DNA from 3 places in the Streptomyces sp. NPDC087859 genome. Region 1 is predicted to be linked to each of the others. Evidence: predicted binding sites of a transcription regulator. Region 1 holds the regulator's gene; each other region holds the start of a gene.
The links. The regulator HrcA, encoded in region 1, represses chaperone genes, less so after heat shock. The targets are predictions, from matches to a motif close to TTNGCACTCNGNNNNNCNGAGTGCNAA.
Positions count from the first base shown of each region.

Region 1 (5,361 bases):
GGCCGGTGCGCGCGAGGAGCACGGCGGTCGCGGCGGTCCCGGCGGTCGATGTACGCAGCACGGTACGCCCGAGGACGTACGGCTTGCCGCCCGCCTCCTCGAACAGCGCCAACTCCTCGGGGGAGACGCCCCCTTCGGGCCCGACGACGAGCACGATGTCGCCCTCGGCGGGGAGTTCGACGGTGGCCAGCGGTTCGTCACCGCTCTCGTGGAGTACGGCGGCGAAGTCGGCCTCGGCGAGCAGCGCCGCGACCTGCTTGGAGGTGGCCAGGTCCGCGACCTCGGGGAAGCGGAACCGCCGGGACTGCTTGCCGGCCTCGCGGGCGGTGGACCGCCACTTGCCGAGGGCCTTCAGTCCGCGGTCGCCCTTCCACTGGGTGATGCAGCGGGAGGCCTGCCAGGGCACGATCGCGTCGACGCCGGTCTCGGTCATGGTCTCGACGGCCAGCTCCCCGCGGTCGCCCTTGGGGAGGGCCTGGACGACGGTGATCCGGGGGGACTCCGCGGGTTCCTCGGACACCGAGGTCATGTGGACGATCAGCCGGTCCTTGCCTTCGGTGCCGATCACGTCGCACACCGCGTAGCGGCCCGCGCCGTCGGTGAGGACGACCTCCTCGCCGGGCTGGAGCCGCTTCACGGAGACCGCGTGCCGTCCCTCGGGCCCCTCCAGGACGTAGCGTCCGCCGGCCCCGGCGTCGAAGTGCTCGACCACGAACACGGGAGCCGTCATCGGAGGTCGTCGCCCTTCGGGAAGACCGACAACGCTGTCCGGGCGTCGGCGAGTTCGGCGACCAGCACCTCCATCAGCCGCCCGGCGGGCAGCTCACGCGCCATGCGGTGGCCCTGGCCGGCCCACAGGGCCATGCCCTGCGCGTCCTTGGCCTTGGCGGCGGCCTTCCGCAGCGGGGAGGTGAGGTGGTGGATCTCCGGGTAGGCCGCGGGGGCGTACCGGCCGTGCTCGCGCAGGAAGCGGTTGACGAGCCCGCGGGCGGGGCGGCCGGAGAAGGCACGGGTCAACTCGGTGCGCACGAAGAGGGGGTTGGTGAGCGCCTGCTTGTGGACGGGCGCGGCGCCGGACTCCGTGGTGGCGAGGAAGGCGGTGCCGAGCTGGGCGGCGGCGGCACCGGCCGCGAGGACGGCGGCGATCTGGCTGCCGCGCATGATGCCGCCGGCGGCGACGACGGGGATGGCGACGGTCTCGCGGATCTGCCCGACGAGCGACAGCAGCCCTATCCCGGTCCCGTCGTTCTCCGGGATGTCACGGTGGGTCCCCTGATGCCCGCCGGCCTCCACGCCCTGCGCGATGACCGCGTCCGCCCCGGCCCGCTGCACGGCGAGGGCCTCCTCGGCGGTCGTCGCGGTGACGAGGGTGAAGGTTCCCGCGCGCCGCAGGGACTCCAGCACCTCGCCGCTGGGCACGCCGAAGTGGAAGGACACCACCGGCACCGGGTTGTCGAGCAGTACGGCGAGCTTGGCGTCGTATCCGTCGTCACGTCCGCTGTCGGGGTCCCCGAGCTCGGTCTCGTACCAGGAGGCCTCGCCGGACAGCTGGTGCGCGTACACCTCGACGGCGGCCGGGTCGGCATACTCCGGCTGCGGCATGAACAGGTTGACCCCGAAAGGCCGCCCGGTCAGCCCCCGCAACTGCTTGATCTCCTGATACAGCCCGTCCGCGGTCTTGTACCCGGCGGCAAGAAACCCGAGCCCCCCGGCATCGGACACGGCGGCGGCGAGCTGCGGCACGGAGACGCCGCCCGCCATGGGGGCCTGCACGATCGGATGGGGGAAAAGATCGGTCAGCGCGGAGGACATGAGCGCATGTTGTCACGTCCTCCGAACAAGTCCGAATCCGGCCTTCCACTGGCATAGGACAGCGGAATGGGCGCGGGGTGAGGGCCTTGACCGCTCGTCGCGGACCGGCGAAAACCAGCCCGTCCGGCGCTTGAGGACGAGCCCCTCGCCCCCGCTCACCGACCGTTGAACGCGTCCTTCAACCGCGAGAACAAGCCCTGCTGCCCCGGCTGGAACTGCCCCGTGGGCCGCTCCTCGCCCCGCAGCTTCGCCAGCTCCCGCAGCAGCCGCTCCTGCTCCGGATCCAGCTTGTTCGGCGTCTGCACCTCGACATGGACGATGAGGTCACCCCGCCCTCCGCCGCGCAGATGCGTGACACCACGCCCGTGCAGCGGAATCGACTGACCGGACTGCGTGCCCGGCCGGATGTCGACCTCCTCCAGCCCGTCCAGCGTCTCCAGCGGCACCTTGGTGCCGAGAGACGCCGCGGTCATCGGGAGCGTGACCGTGCAGTGCAGATCGTCACCACGCCGCTGGAACTGCGAGTGCGGCAATTCGTGGATCTCGACGTAGAGGTCACCGGCGGGACCCCCACCGGGCCCGACCTCACCCTCACCGGCGAGCTGGATCCGCGTGCCGTTGTCGACACCGGCCGGAATCTTGACCGTGAGGGTGCGACGGGACCGTACGCGACCGTCGCCCGCGCACTCGGGGCACGGCGTCGGAACGACCGTCCCGAACCCCTGGCACTGCGGACACGGCCGGGACGTCATGACCTGCCCCAGGAACGACCGCGTCACCTGCGACACCTCACCGCGCCCGCGGCACATGTCACACGTCTGGGCGGAGGTCCCCGGCGCCGCGCCCTCACCACTACAGGTGGTGCACACGATCGCCGTGTCGACCTGGATGTCCTTCGTCGTGCCGAAGGCCGCCTCGTCGAGCTCGATCTCCAGCCGGATCATCGCGTCCTGGCCGCGCCGCGTACGCGACCGCGGGCCCCGCTGCGACGCCGTACCGAAGAACGCGTCCATGATGTCCGAGAAGTTCCCGAACCCACCGGCCCCGAAGCCGCCCGCGCCACCGCCGCCCGCCTGGGACAGAGGGTCGCCGCCGAGGTCGTAGACCTGCTTCTTCTGCGGGTCCGAGAGCACCTCGTAAGCGGCGTTGATCTCCTTGAACCGCTCCTGGGTCTTCGGATCAGGGTTGACATCCGGGTGCAGCTCGCGAGCGAGCCGACGGAAGGCCTTCTTGATCTCTTCCTGCGACGCGTCGCGGCGCACGCCGAGAACGGCGTAGTAGTCCGTGGCCACTTACGACTCCGCCAGGATCTGTCCGACGTACCGTGCCACTGCGCGTACCGCTCCCATCGTTCCCGGGTAATCCATGCGGGTCGGTCCGACCACGCCGAGCTTGGCTACTGCCTCGCCGCCCGAACCGTAGCCGACCGACACGACAGACGTGGAGTTGAGTCCCTCATAGGCGTTCTCATGACCGATGCGTACGGTCATGCCCGAATCCCCGGCCTCACCAAGCAACTTGAGGAGCACGACCTGCTCCTCGAGGGCTTCGAGCACCGGACGGATAGTGAGGGGGAAGTCATGCCCGAAGCGGGTGAGATTGGCGGTTCCGCCGATCATCAACCGCTCCTCGTTCTCCTCGACGAGTGTCTCCAGAAGGGTGGAGAGCACGGTCGAGACGGTGCCGCGGTCCTCCAGGTCGAAGCCCTCGGGGAGGTCCTCGACGAGCATCGGCACATCGCTGAAGCGCCGACCCGCGACCTTGCTGTTGAGCCGCGCCCGCAGATCGGCGAGGGACGTCTCGCCGAAGGGCGCCGGGCAGTCGATCATCCGCTGCTCGACCCGCCCGGTGTCCGTGATCAGCACGAGCATCAGGCGTGCGGGTGCGAGCGCGAGCAGTTCGACATGGCGCACGGTGGACCGGGTGAGCGAGGGGTACTGCACCACCGCGACCTGCCGTGTGAGCTGCGCGAGCAGCCGTACGGTCCGCGCCACCACGTCGTCGAGATCGACGGCGCCGTCGAGGAAGTTCTGGATGGCGCGCCGCTCGGGCGCGGTCATCGGCTTGACGCCCGCGAGCTTGTCGACGAACAGCCGGTAGCCCTTGTCCGTGGGGATCCGCCCGGCGCTGGTGTGCGGCTGGGCGATGAACCCCTCGTCCTCCAGGGCCGCCATGTCGTTGCGGATCGTCGCCGGGGAGACGCCGAGGCTGTGCCGCTCGGTGAGGGCCTTGGAACCGACCGGCTCCTCGGTGCCCACGTAGTCCTGGACGATGGCGCGCAGCACCTGAAGCCTGCGTTCACTCAGCATCGCGCACACCTCCAGAAGTCGTTCCCGCTGCGCTTGCCTGGCACTCTGTCCGTCCGAGTGCCAGCATCCCCCGGCCCAGTGTACGGCGGTGGGGTACCGCCCGGGCAAGGTCGGTCCTGCCGCGACCGCTCGTACGGCTAGCGTCGCCGTATGACGGTGACTTGGGAAGAGCTGGGATGGGAGCGGGTGGCGACCGGGGTCGGGCGGTGCCGGCTGCCGGGCTGGGACTGCACAGCGGGGCTGGTCGTCGGTTCGGGGACCGCCCTGCTGATCGACGCCGGATCGAGCCTCGGCGAGGGCGCGCGGCTGCGGGCGCAGGCCGAATCGCTCGCCGGGCATCGTGTGACCCATCTCGCGCTGACCCATCCCCACTTCGACCATGTCTTCGGGGCGGCGGCGTTCGCGGGGGCGGAGGTGTACGGGCCGGTGGGCATGGACGCGCTGTTCGACCAGCACCAGGCCCGCGAGGCGCTGCGCGCGGACGCGATCGGCAACGGCCTGGACCCGGCGCTGGCCGACGAGGCGGTCGACGCCCTGCCCCGCCCCCGCCATCATGTCTCCGGCGAGTGGACCCTCGATCTCGGCGGCGGCCGCCAGGTCCTGCTGGCGAACGTCGGCCCCGGCCATACCGGCCACGACCTCGTGGTCCTGGTGCCGGGCTCCCCCGAGGTGGTCTTCTGCGGCGACCTGGTCGAGGAGTCCGGCGAACCGCAGGCGGGCCCCGACGCCGTACCGTCGCACTGGCCGGCGGCGCTGGACCGACTGCTGGACCTGGGCGGCGAGGACGCTTTGTACGTACCCGGTCACGGAGCGGTGGTGGACGCGGCGTTCGTACGACGGCAGCGCGACGCCCTGGCGGCCCGCTTCGGCGTGTCGCGTTAGGTGACGGCGGGCTTCTCCTATCGTCATCCGAATGCGCCAGTACTCCGCCGACCTGACCCCTCCCTGGAAGAAGCCGAAGCCCGTCCCCGAGGTCCCGGCGGAGCCCGGCCTGGTGGTCGAGGAACCCGGTACCGGTTTCTGCGGTGCGGTGATCCGCTGCGAGGCGGGCACGGTGACCCTGGAGGACCGCTTCGGCAAGCACCGGGTGTTCCCGATGGAGCCGAGGGGCTTCCTGCTGGAGGGCCGGGTGGTGACGCTCGTACGTCCCACCGGTCAGGCGCCGCTGCGTCCCACCCGTACGGCATCCGGCTCGGTGGCCGTCCCCGGCGCCCGCGCCCGGGTGGCCCGCGCCGGCCGT
Region 1 covers NZ_JBIUUU010000003.1:525,263-530,623, forward strand. Annotated here, with positions in the region: gene ACIOHP_RS09790 (16S rRNA (uracil(1498)-N(3))-methyltransferase) at 1-730, opposite strand, end outside; gene ACIOHP_RS09795 (nitronate monooxygenase) at 727-1,812, opposite strand; gene dnaJ (molecular chaperone DnaJ) at 1,968-3,104, opposite strand; gene hrcA (heat-inducible transcriptional repressor HrcA) at 3,105-4,121, opposite strand; gene ACIOHP_RS09810 (MBL fold metallo-hydrolase) at 4,272-5,003, shown strand; gene ACIOHP_RS09815 (DUF3097 domain-containing protein) at 5,035-5,361, shown strand, end outside.

Region 2 (5,361 bases), on a different contig from region 1:
GAAGGTGTTGGACTCCTCGACGGTGATGACACCGTCCTTGCCGACCTTGTCCATCGCCTCGGCGATGAGCTCGCCGACCTGGGTGTCCTGGGCGGACAGCGCGGCGACGGCGGCGATGTCCGCCTTGTCCTCGATCGGGCGGGCGGTCGCGAGGAGCTCCTCGGAGACCGCGGCGACGGCCGCGTCGATGCCCTTCTTCAGCAGCGCCGGGGAGGCACCCGCGGCGACGTTCTTCAGGCCCTCGCGGACGAGCGCCTGGGCCAGCACGGTGGCGGTGGTCGTACCGTCACCCGCGATGTCGTTGGTCTTGGTCGCCACCTCCTTCACCAGCTGGGCGCCGAGGTTCTCGTACGGGTCGTCGAGCTCGACCTCGCGGGCGATGGTGACACCGTCGTTGGTGATGGTGGGGGCGCCGAACTTCTTGTCGATGACGACGTTGCGGCCCTTGGGGCCGATCGTCACCTTGACCGTGTCGGCAAGCTTGTTGACGCCGCGCTCGAGGGCGCGACGGGCGTCCTCGTCGAACTTCAGGATCTTCGCCATGGGAGCGGTTCAGCCCTCTCGGAAAACGTGGGTGAAACGAACTGCGCCCCCGACGCCCGGCTGATTAATGGTCGCGGGGGCCAGGGGCGCAGCTCACATGCAATGTGCTTCGGTGAGGAAGCGGGTGAATTACTTCTCGATGATCGCGAGCACGTCGCGAGCCGAGAGGACGAGGTACTCCTCGCCGTTGTACTTCACCTCGGTGCCGCCGTACTTGCTGTACAGCACGATGTCGCCGGTCTTGACGTCGAGCGGCAGGCGCTCGCCGTTCTCGAAGCGGCCCGGGCCCACGGCCAGGACGACGCCCTCCTGGGGCTTCTCCTTGGCGGTGTCCGGAATGACCAGGCCAGAGGCGGTGGTCTGCTCGGCGTCGAGCGGCTGGACCACAATGCGGTCCTCGAGCGGCTTGATGGCAACCTTGGAGCTGGTGGTCGTCACGATCCGACCTCCCCCTTCGGAGATCTCACGGGGTTAACTGTCTGAGGTGGCGACCAGGTGGATCCGTCGTCGCGGGTGCCGGACCTGCCCGTCGCTATTGGCACTCTCCAGGGGGGAGTGCCAGACCCGAGACTATGACTGCGATTAGCACTCGGTCAAGCGGAGTGCCAATTCGCTGCGGCGCGGCGGCCCGGGGACACCGGCACGGGAACCCTCCCGGGCACCCCCACAGGCGTCCCCACGGGCCTCCCACGGATGTCCCTACAGGTAGTCCTCCAGCCGCCCCACCCTCAACCCCGCCCTCCGGATCTCCCCCAGCAGCCGCTCGGTGCGCTCCACCAGCGTCAGCCCCGTCGTCCCGATCGAGGCCACGGAGATGATGTCGCCGGGGAGCAGGCGGCGCTCCCCCGTCGGGTAGGTCAGGCGCTCCTCCCCCATCGACGCGCGCCACAGCACGACCGCCGCGACCCCGCAGTCGGCGGCGGCGCGCAGGGTGGTCGTGTCGTACGTGCCGTAGGGCGGGCGGAAGAGGCGGGGGCGGATCCCGAAGCGGGACTTGAGTTTGTCCTGCTGGCCGCAGATCTCGGCGCGCTGGCCGGCGTACGGCAGACCGCGCAGGGCGGTGTGGTCGAGGGTGTGGTTCTGGATCGAGGCGCCCACCGACTGGAGACGGGCGAAGTGCCCGTACCCGGGCCCGACGACGCTGTCGGTGAGGAACATGCTGACGGGCAGCCGCCGTTCACGGACCAGTTCGACGAAGCGCGGGTCCTTCTCGGCACCGTCGTCGTAGGTCAGGAAGACGACCTTGTCGGAGGTGGGGGCCCGCCTCACGACGGACGGCGGACGCGCCCCGGCCTCCGTCGCCGCAGCGCCGTACGACCCCGCCCGCGGCGCCGCCCTGTTGCCCAGCCGTTCGACGGGATCGGCGGACCGGGCGCAGCCGGCGAGCAGCACGACCGCCGCGAGCGCCGCTGCGGCCGGTCCACGCGAACTCACAGGTAGTCCTCGAGGCGGGCCACCGCGTACCCCTCGGCCGTGACCTTGTTCAGGAACCGCCGGATCATGTCGGGCATCGTGCCCTTCCACTCGCCGCGGCCGCGGAAGTGACTCAGCACGATGTCGCCCGGGCGGATCTTCCGGTCCCACTCGCGGTAGTCCCAGCGGTCGACGAAGACCTCCTCGTTCCAGATCGGCGCGTACTTCACCCCGCAGGACTTCGCGGCGCGCAGCGTGGCCTCGTTGTAGTTGCCGAAGGGCGGGCGGAAGAGGGTGGGGCGCTTGCCGTAGCGCTTCTCGATGATGTCCTGCATGCCGCAGATCTCGTGCCTCTGGCGGGCGTAGGACAGTCCCGGCAGGTAGGGGTGGTGAAGCGTGTGGTTGTTCAGCCCGACCCCCGTGCCCTGCATCTTCTTGAAGTAGTCGTAGTCGCCCTTGACCAGGTAGTTGCTCAGGAATGCGGTGTACGGGATCTTCAGCTCGCTCATCATCCGCAGGAACGCCGGGTCCTTCTCGGCGCCGTCGTCGATGGTGAGGAAGACGATCTTCTGCTCGGTCGGGATCGTGGTGAAGACCGGCGGGAGGCCCTTCTCCTCGTGGCCGTCCACCTCGAAGCCCTTGCGGGTCGTGATCCTCGGCTTCTTCACCGGCGGCGCGGGGGGCGCCAGCGGGACTCCGGCCAGGCCCCAGCGTTTCGCGATCCTCGCCGCGGCGCGGAGCTTCGTGGCGTACGAGTCCAGGGCCCGGGCCGGAGCCCCGTGCAGGGCCTGCTGGCCGGGCGCCGGGCGCACCGGACGCACCTCGCGCTCGCCCGGTGCGCAGCCCGAGGCGATGACGGCGACGGCGAGCACCGCGATCCCGGCGCGGGCCCGGGAAGCGCACATGGCCCGACTTTTGTCATTTTGTACTACTGATCCCATGGCGCCGGATCCTCGCAGGTCACCGCCCTGCTCCCGGGCCGACACCGCCGCCGGAAGCGGACCGTCCACCGACTGGCCCACAATGTCCCGGTGAACGACCTCGCCCCCCTCCTGACCCCCGAGGGCCGCGCCCTCCTCGACACCGTGCGCGACACCGCCCCCGCCGACGAACTCGCCGTCGCCACCCGGCTGCGCCGCGAGCACCCCGCGGAGCTGGTGTCGGCCGCGCTCGGCCAGGCCCGGCTGCGGCAGCGGGCGGCGGTGAAGTTCGGGGCCGAGGACGCGGGACGGATGTTCTTCACGCCGAACGGGGTGGAGCAGTCGACGCGGGCGAGTGTGGCGACGTACCGCGCGGAGTGCTTCGGGGCGGCGGGCGTGCGGTCCGTCGCCGACCTGTGCTGCGGCATCGGCGGGGACGCCATCGCGTTCGCCCGCGCCGGTATCCGAGTCCTCGCCGTCGACCGGGACCCGCTGACCTGTGCCGTGGCCCGCGCCAACGCCGACGCGCTCGGCCTCGCCGATCTCATCGAGGTGCGCGAGGCGGATGTGACGGAGGTCGACACGGCCGGCTACGACGCGGTGTTCGTCGACCCGGCCCGACGTTCCTCCAAGCGCGGCCGCATCTTCGACCCCGAGGCCTACTCCCCACCCCTGTCCTGGGCCGTGTCCGCCGCGCTCAAGGCCCCGCTCGGCGCGCTGAAGATCGCGCCCGGCATCCCGCACGAGGCGATCCCCGCCGAGGCCGAGGCCGAGTGGATCTCGGACAGCGGAGATGTGAAGGAAGCCGTGCTGTGGTTCCGCCCGAACGGAACCCCGGGAGCGCGGCGGGCGGTCCTGCTGCCCTCGGAGGCCGGCGTCCGGGCCTCCCCCGACACCATGCTGCCCGACCCCGAAGTCCGCCCCGTCGGACGGTACTTGTACGAACCCGACGGCGCCGTCATCCGCGCCCACCTGGTCGCCGAGGTGGCCCAGGACCTGGAGGGCGGGCTGATCGACGCGACCATCGCCTACATCACCGCCGACGAGCTGCACACGACCCCGTATGCGACGGCGTACGAGATCACTGACCAACTCCCCTTCAGCGTCAAGAAGTTGAAGGCGCTGCTGCGCGAGCGCGAGGTCGGGATCCTGACCGTGAAGAAGCGCGGGTCGGCCGTGGAGCCGGAGGAGCTGCGCAGGAAGGTGCTTCCGAAGCCGTTCGGGAGCAAGTCGGCGACCGTGTTCCTGACCCGGGTGGCGGGGGCGCCGACGATGCTGATCGGCGCCCCCGCGTGACCGGCCGGCGGGCGGCCGTCGTCCGCGGCGGCGCCGCATACGGCACGTCGGTCACGGCGTGGGCAGTGACCTCAGTCGCGCCGTCAGCAGCTCCCGTTCCCGTGCGTTGCGCGCCAGGCCCGTCGCCCGCTCGAACTCCGTCCTCGCCTCCGCGGTGCGCCCGAGGCGGGCCAGCAGGTCGCCGCGGACGCTGGGGAGCAGGTGGTAGTCGCGCAGGGCGGGTTCGCCGATGAGCGCGTCGACGATCTCCAGGGCCGGTTCCGGGCCCTCGGCCCTCGACACGGCGACCGCGCGGTTGAGCTCGACGACCGGGGACGGGGCGCGGACGGCGAGCAGCCCGTACAGGGTCGCGATGCTCGCCCAGTCGGTCTCCTCGTAGGTGTAGGCGTGCGCGTGGCAGGCGGCGATCGCGGCCTGGAGGGCGTAGGGGCCGGGGGCGCCCGTGCGGGTGGCGTCGGCGCGGGCGAGGGCGTTGATGCCGCGGGCGATGAGCATGCGGTTCCAGCGGCGGCGGTTCTGGTCCTCCAGGAGGACCGGCTCGCCGGACGGGCCGGTGCGGGCGGCGGTGCGGGACGCCTGGAACTCCAGGAGCGAGACCAGCGCGTGGACCTCCGGTTCCTTCGGCATCAGCCCGGACAGGACGCGGGCCAGGCGCAGGGCGTCCTCGCACAGCCCCGGGCGCACCCAGTCGTCGCCCGCGGTGGCGGCGTACCCCTCGTTGAAGACGAGGTAGATGACGTCGAGGACGTCTCCCAGGCGGGCCTCGCGCTCGGCACCGTAGGGCACTTCGAAGGCGACGTTCTTCGTCGCGAGGGTGCGTTTGGCCCGGACGATGCGCTGGGCGATCGTCGGCTCCGGGACGAGGAACGCGCGGGCGATCTCGGCCGTGGTGAGGCCGCCGAGCAGCCGCAGGGTCAGGGCGATACGCGCCTCGGCGGAGAGCACCGGGTGGCAGGTGGTGAAGACCAGGCGCAGCAGGTCGTCGTCGATGTCCTCGGGGTCGGCCGGCTCCTCGGGCGGGAGCGTCGTCTCCAGCGAGCGGCCGATCTCCTGGAGCTTGCGGGCGTAGTTCTCGCGGCGCCGGACCAGGTCGACGGCGCGGCGCCGGGCGGTGGTCATGAGCCAGGCGCCCGGGTTGCCGGGGACACCGTCGCGCGGCCACTGCTCCAGAGCCGCGACGAGGGCGTCC
Region 2 covers NZ_JBIUUU010000001.1:553,012-558,372, forward strand. Annotated here, with positions in the region: gene groL (chaperonin GroEL) at 1-543, opposite strand, end outside; gene groES (co-chaperone GroES) at 673-981, opposite strand; gene ACIOHP_RS02535 (polysaccharide deacetylase family protein) at 1,243-1,977, opposite strand; gene ACIOHP_RS02540 (polysaccharide deacetylase family protein) at 1,974-2,861, opposite strand; gene ACIOHP_RS02545 (methyltransferase domain-containing protein) at 2,988-4,172, shown strand; gene ACIOHP_RS02550 (RNA polymerase sigma factor) at 4,224-5,361, opposite strand, start outside.
Region 2: a site for HrcA is predicted at 1,126-1,152, ahead of groES (co-chaperone GroES). Genes of this name have one in related genera too.

Region 3 (5,361 bases), on a different contig from region 1:
CGCCCAGCGGCTGGACGAAGCCGGCCAGCTGGGGCCAGTGCATGTTCAGCAGCGGGCGGGCCATCAGCTCGGTCACCCGGCCGCCCTGGCCGGCCGCGCCGCCCAGCGGGCGGTCGTACATGCCCTTGACGAGGTCGACGCCGGGGTCGGTGAGCAGCGGGCCCACGATCCCGGAGACGAAGTCGGAGGAGAACTCCTTCAGGTCGGCGTCGATGAAGCAGACGATGTCACCGCGGGTCACCAGGAGCGAGCGCCACAGCACCTCGCCCTTGCCGGGCACCGCCGGGAGACGGGGCAGGATGTCGTCGCGGTGGACGACGGTCGCCCCGGCCGCGGCGGCGACCTGCGATGTACGGTCGGTGGAGCCCGAGTCGACGACGACTATCTCGTCGACGAGGGGGACCTGCTGCATGAGGTCGTGACGGATCACGGAGACGATGTCACCGACCGTCTCCTCCTCGTTGAGTGCGGGCAGTACGACGCTGACCGACTGGTTCGTGCGTTGCTTGGCGGCCAGGAGCTGGTGGAGCGGGCGATCGGTCAGGGACCAGGACCGGGTGGTCAGCCAGCGCTCGACTTCGTTCAGCACAGTGCGCGGCTCCTCTGCGTTCTCTCGGCGAGTATGCGTATCAGCGTGTGATCCATCTCGCGGTTCGGACGACTATCTCAACTGTCCTGGTCGTCGGTTACAGTCTTGAACAACGCGGATGACCATCGCATGTCGAGGGTGGCCCGCCGTTCACACAACTTCATACCGCTCATCCAGAGGGGCAGAGGGATACGGCCCGATGAAGCCCCGGCAACCCTCCAGTCGGTTTCTCGTCACCAGCGAGGCTCCCGACTCGGGAAGGTGCCAAATCCGTCTCACGGCGAGATGCGTCGTGAGGAAGATGAGGAGAAAGGGCCTCGCCTCTCATGGCTGCGCAGACTGTTGCAAGCACCACCGAAAACACCGTAGACCTCGGCCCGGCCGCGGCGCTCAGCTGCCGCGAGTGCGGTCACCGCGTCCCCCTCGGCCCGGTTTTCGCGTGCGAGGAGTGTTTCGGCCCGCTCGAGATCGCCTACGACTTCTCGGCCTACGACACCGAGGAGCTCCGCAAGCGGATCGAGGCGGGACCCGCGAACATCTGGCGCTACGCGCCGTTGCTGCCCGTCCCCGCGGACGTGGCCGACAAGCCCAACATCAACCCGGGCTGGACCCAGCTCGTCAAGGCCGACAACCTGGCCCGCGAACTCGGTGTCACCGGCGGTCTGTATGTGAAGGACGACTCCGGCAACCCGACGCACTCCTTCAAGGACCGCGTCGTCGCCCAGGCCCTGGAGGCCGCGCGCGCCTTCGGCTTCACCACCCTCTCCTGCTCCTCCACGGGCAACCTGGCCGGTGCCGTCGGCGCCGCCGCCGCCCGCGCCGGCTTCCGTTCCTGCGTGTTCATCCCGCACGACCTGGAGCAGGGCAAGATCGTCATGGCCGCGATCTACGGCGGCGAGCTCGTCGGCATCGAGGGCAATTACGACGATGTGAACCGCTTCTGCTCCGAGCTGATCGGCGACCCGGCCGGCGAGGGCTGGGGCTTCGTCAACGTCAACCTGCGGCCCTACTACGCCGAGGGCTCCAAGACCCTGGCGTACGAGATCTGCGAGCAGCTCGGCTGGCGGCTCCCCGACCAGCTGGTCGTGCCGATCGCCTCCGGCTCGCAGCTCACGAAGATCGACAAGGGGCTCCAGGAGCTGATCAAGCTCGGGCTCGTCGAGGACAGGCCGTACCGGATCTTCGGCGCCCAGGCCGAGGGCTGCTCGCCGGTCTCCGTCGCCTACAAGGCGGGCCACGACGTGGTGCGGCCGCAGAAGCCGAACACCATCGCCAAGTCCCTCGCCATCGGCAACCCGGCGGACGGGCCGTACGTCCTGGACATCGCGCGCCGTACCGGCGGTGCGGTGGAGGACGTCAACGACGAGCAGGTCGTGGACGCGATCAAGCTGCTGGCGCGGACCGAGGGCATCTTCGCGGAGACCGCGGGCGGTGTGACGGTCGGTGTCACCAAGAAGCTGATCGAGAACGGCCTGCTGGACCCGACGCTGACCACCGTTGTGCTGAACACGGGCGACGGACTGAAGACCCTGGACGCGGTGGCGGGTACGGGGCTCACCGCGACCATCCGCCCCAACCTTGACTCGTTCCGCGAGGCCGGCCTCGTCTAGGCCCCCGCAACCCCGACCGGAGGTTCAACCGTGAGCGTCAACGTCCGCATCCCCACCATCCTGCGCACCTACACCGGCGGACAGGCCGAGGTCGCCGCCGAGGGCGCGAACCTCGCCGAGGTCATCGCCGACCTCGAGAAGAACCACACCGGTATCGCGGCCCGCGTCCTCGACGACCAGGGCAAGCTGCGTCGCTTCGTCAACGTGTACGTCAACGACGACGACGTCCGCTTCGAGCAGGGCCTGGAAACGGCGACTCCGGACGGGGCCGGGGTCTCGATCATTCCGGCCGTCGCCGGAGGCTGACCGAGCCCCGATCGTTACCCTCGGTAAGGCCGATTACCAAGAGTTCATCGAATTGCCCCCTCCGTGAGAGAAGCGGAGGGGGCAATTCTCTATGGTTGAGCGCGGTACAGTTGGGGAACCTGCTTCACCCTTCATGCCAACCGCATATGAGTACTTGCTCCGGATGCGGCGAGAAGCAGCCAAAGTGTGTGGTTCTTTTGTGAACTTTGCTCCTTTTATGGAGCCCGACTTGCCCAGAATTCGGGCGAATTCTCACTACATTCCGGACCCTTCGCGTCCAGAATTCTCGTCCGATTGACCTGTTGCAGACGGCAGTTGGACAGATACATTCAGCCGCGGTCGACGCGTTCCGGCGCACGCCCCCAATCCGTGGGGGGTGAGGTCTGACCCGGATCCGCGAAGTGTGGATCTGTGCAAGGGCCAGTAATAGGGGAGTTAGGCATGGCTCAGGGCACCGTCAAGTGGTTCAACGCGGAGAAGGGGTACGGCTTCATCGCGGTCGACGGTGGTGCGGATGTATTCGTCCACTACAGCGCGATTCAGATGGACGGCTACCGCACCCTCGAGGAAGGTCAGCGGGTCGATTTCGAGATCTCGCAGGGCCAGAAGGGGCCGCAGGCGGACATGGTTCGCCTTGCGACAGGCTGAAGCACGCGCCGGGTAACTGCAGCGTCGTTCTTCGTTCTTTTTCGGAGGGCTCGTACCCCATGGGGAGTCATGGGTACGGGCCCTCCGGCATGTCCGGACCCCCTCCGGCACCTGCCCGGAACCCGTGCGGGACCTGGACGATCCCTGAGAGGCGCTTGCACTCGCAGGGGTCGAGTGCTAATCATTGGCGTTAGCACTCTGAAGGTGAGAGTGACAAGAAGGACCGGGTCGGTGAGGCCCGCAGGCCAGGTGGGGCAAGGAACCACGAGGTGTGCGAGCCGTCCGTCGCGGGCGCGGGCGCGGTCCGAAGGAATCACCCCCAGTCCTGGAGGGACCACTTCACATGGCCAAGATCATCGCGTTCGACGAGGAGGCGCGGCGCGGCCTCGAGCGCGGCATGAACCAGCTCGCGGACGCCGTCAAGGTGACGCTCGGCCCCAAGGGTCGCAACGTCGTCCTCGAGAAGAAGTGGGGCGCCCCCACGATCACCAACGATGGTGTCTCCATCGCCAAGGAGATCGAGCTCGAGGACCCGTACGAGAAGATCGGCGCCGAGCTGGTCAAGGAAGTCGCGAAGAAGACGGACGACGTAGCCGGCGACGGCACGACGACCGCGACCGTCCTGGCCCAGGCCCTGGTGCGCGAGGGTCTGCGCAACGTGGCCGCCGGTGCCAACCCGATGGCTCTCAAGCGCGGTATCGAGAAGGCCGTCGAGGCCGTCTCCGGTGCCCTGCTCGAGCAGGCGAAGGATGTCGAGACCAAGGAGCAGATCGCTTCGACGGCCTCCATCTCCGCCGCCGACACCCAGATCGGCGAGCTCATCGCCGAGGCGATGGACAAGGTCGGCAAGGAAGGCGTCATCACCGTCGAGGAGTCCCAGACCTTCGGTCTGGAGCTCGAGCTCACCGAGGGTATGCGCTTCGACAAGGGCTACATCTCGGCGTACTTCGCCACCGACATGGAGCGGATGGAGGCGTCGCTCGACGACCCGTACATCCTCATCGCCAACTCCAAGATCGGCTCCGTCAAGGACCTGCTCCCGCTCCTGGAGAAGGTCATGCAGTCGGGCAAGCCGCTGCTGATCATCGCCGAGGACGTCGAGGGCGAGGCCCTGTCGACCCTGGTCGTCAACAAGATCCGCGGCACCTTCAAGTCCGTCGCCGTCAAGGCTCCGGGCTTCGGTGACCGTCGCAAGGCCATGCTCGGCGACATCGCCATCCTCACGGGCGGCGAGGTCATCTCCGAGGAGGTCGGCCTCAAGCTGGAGAACGCGACCCTGGACCTCCTGGGCCGCGCCCGCAAGGTCGTCATCACCAAGGACGAGACGACGATCGTCGACGGCTCGGGCTCGGCGGACCAGGTTGCCGGTCGCGTCAACCAGATCCGCGCCGAGATCGAGAACAGCGACTCGGACTACGACCGCGAGAAGCTCCAGGAGCGCCTGGCCAAGCTCGCCGGTGGCGTCGCCGTCATCAAGGCCGGTGCCGCGACCGAGGTCGAGCTCAAGGAGCGCAAGCACCGCATCGAGGACGCCGTGCGCAACGCCAAGGCGGCCGTCGAGGAGGGCATCGTCGCCGGTGGTGGCGTGGCCCTGCTCCAGGCCTCCGCGGTGTTCGAGAAGCTCGAGCTGACGGGTGACGAGGCGACCGGCGCCAACGCCGTGAAGCTCGCCCTGGAGGCCCCGCTCAAGCAGATCGCCGTCAACGGTGGTCTCGAGGGCGGCGTCGTGGTCGAGAAGGTCCGCAACCTGACCGTGGGCTGGGGTCTCAACGCGGCCACCGGTGAGTACGTCGACATGATCGCCGAAGGCATCATCGACCCGGCGAAGGTCACGCGCTCTGCCCTGCAGAACGCCGCGTCCATCGCCGCGCTCTTCCTCACCACCGAGGCCGTCATCGCCGACAAGCCGGAGAAGGCCGCCGCGCCTGCCGGTGGCGGCATGCCGGGCGGTGACATGGACTTCTGATCGACCTGACGGTTGATCAACGTCCTTACCGAGGGCGGCACTCCCTGCACATGCAGGGAGTGCCGCCCTCGGGCGTTTCCGTATGCCGGTCGAGGTCGTAGTGGGAGCCGACGGCGGGCTGGCCGGTGTAGTTGGGCCCGGCGGCCGGGTCCGCACCGACGTACCGGAACGGAAGGGTGAAGGACCGTGGGCCGCGCAGGCCGAGCCGGTGGTGCCGGGTGTCGTAGCGGAACCCGGCCGCG
Region 3 covers NZ_JBIUUU010000004.1:139,098-144,458, forward strand. Annotated here, with positions in the region: gene ACIOHP_RS10770 (glucosyl-3-phosphoglycerate synthase) at 1-589, opposite strand, end outside; SAM riboswitch class I at 756-897, shown strand; gene thrC (threonine synthase) at 916-2,199, shown strand; gene ACIOHP_RS10780 (MoaD/ThiS family protein) at 2,230-2,505, shown strand; gene ACIOHP_RS10785 (cold-shock protein) at 2,947-3,153, shown strand; gene groL (chaperonin GroEL) at 3,497-5,119, shown strand; gene ACIOHP_RS10795 (class I SAM-dependent methyltransferase) at 5,145-5,361, opposite strand, start outside.
Region 3: a site for HrcA is predicted at 3,344-3,370, ahead of groL (chaperonin GroEL). Genes of this name have one in related genera too.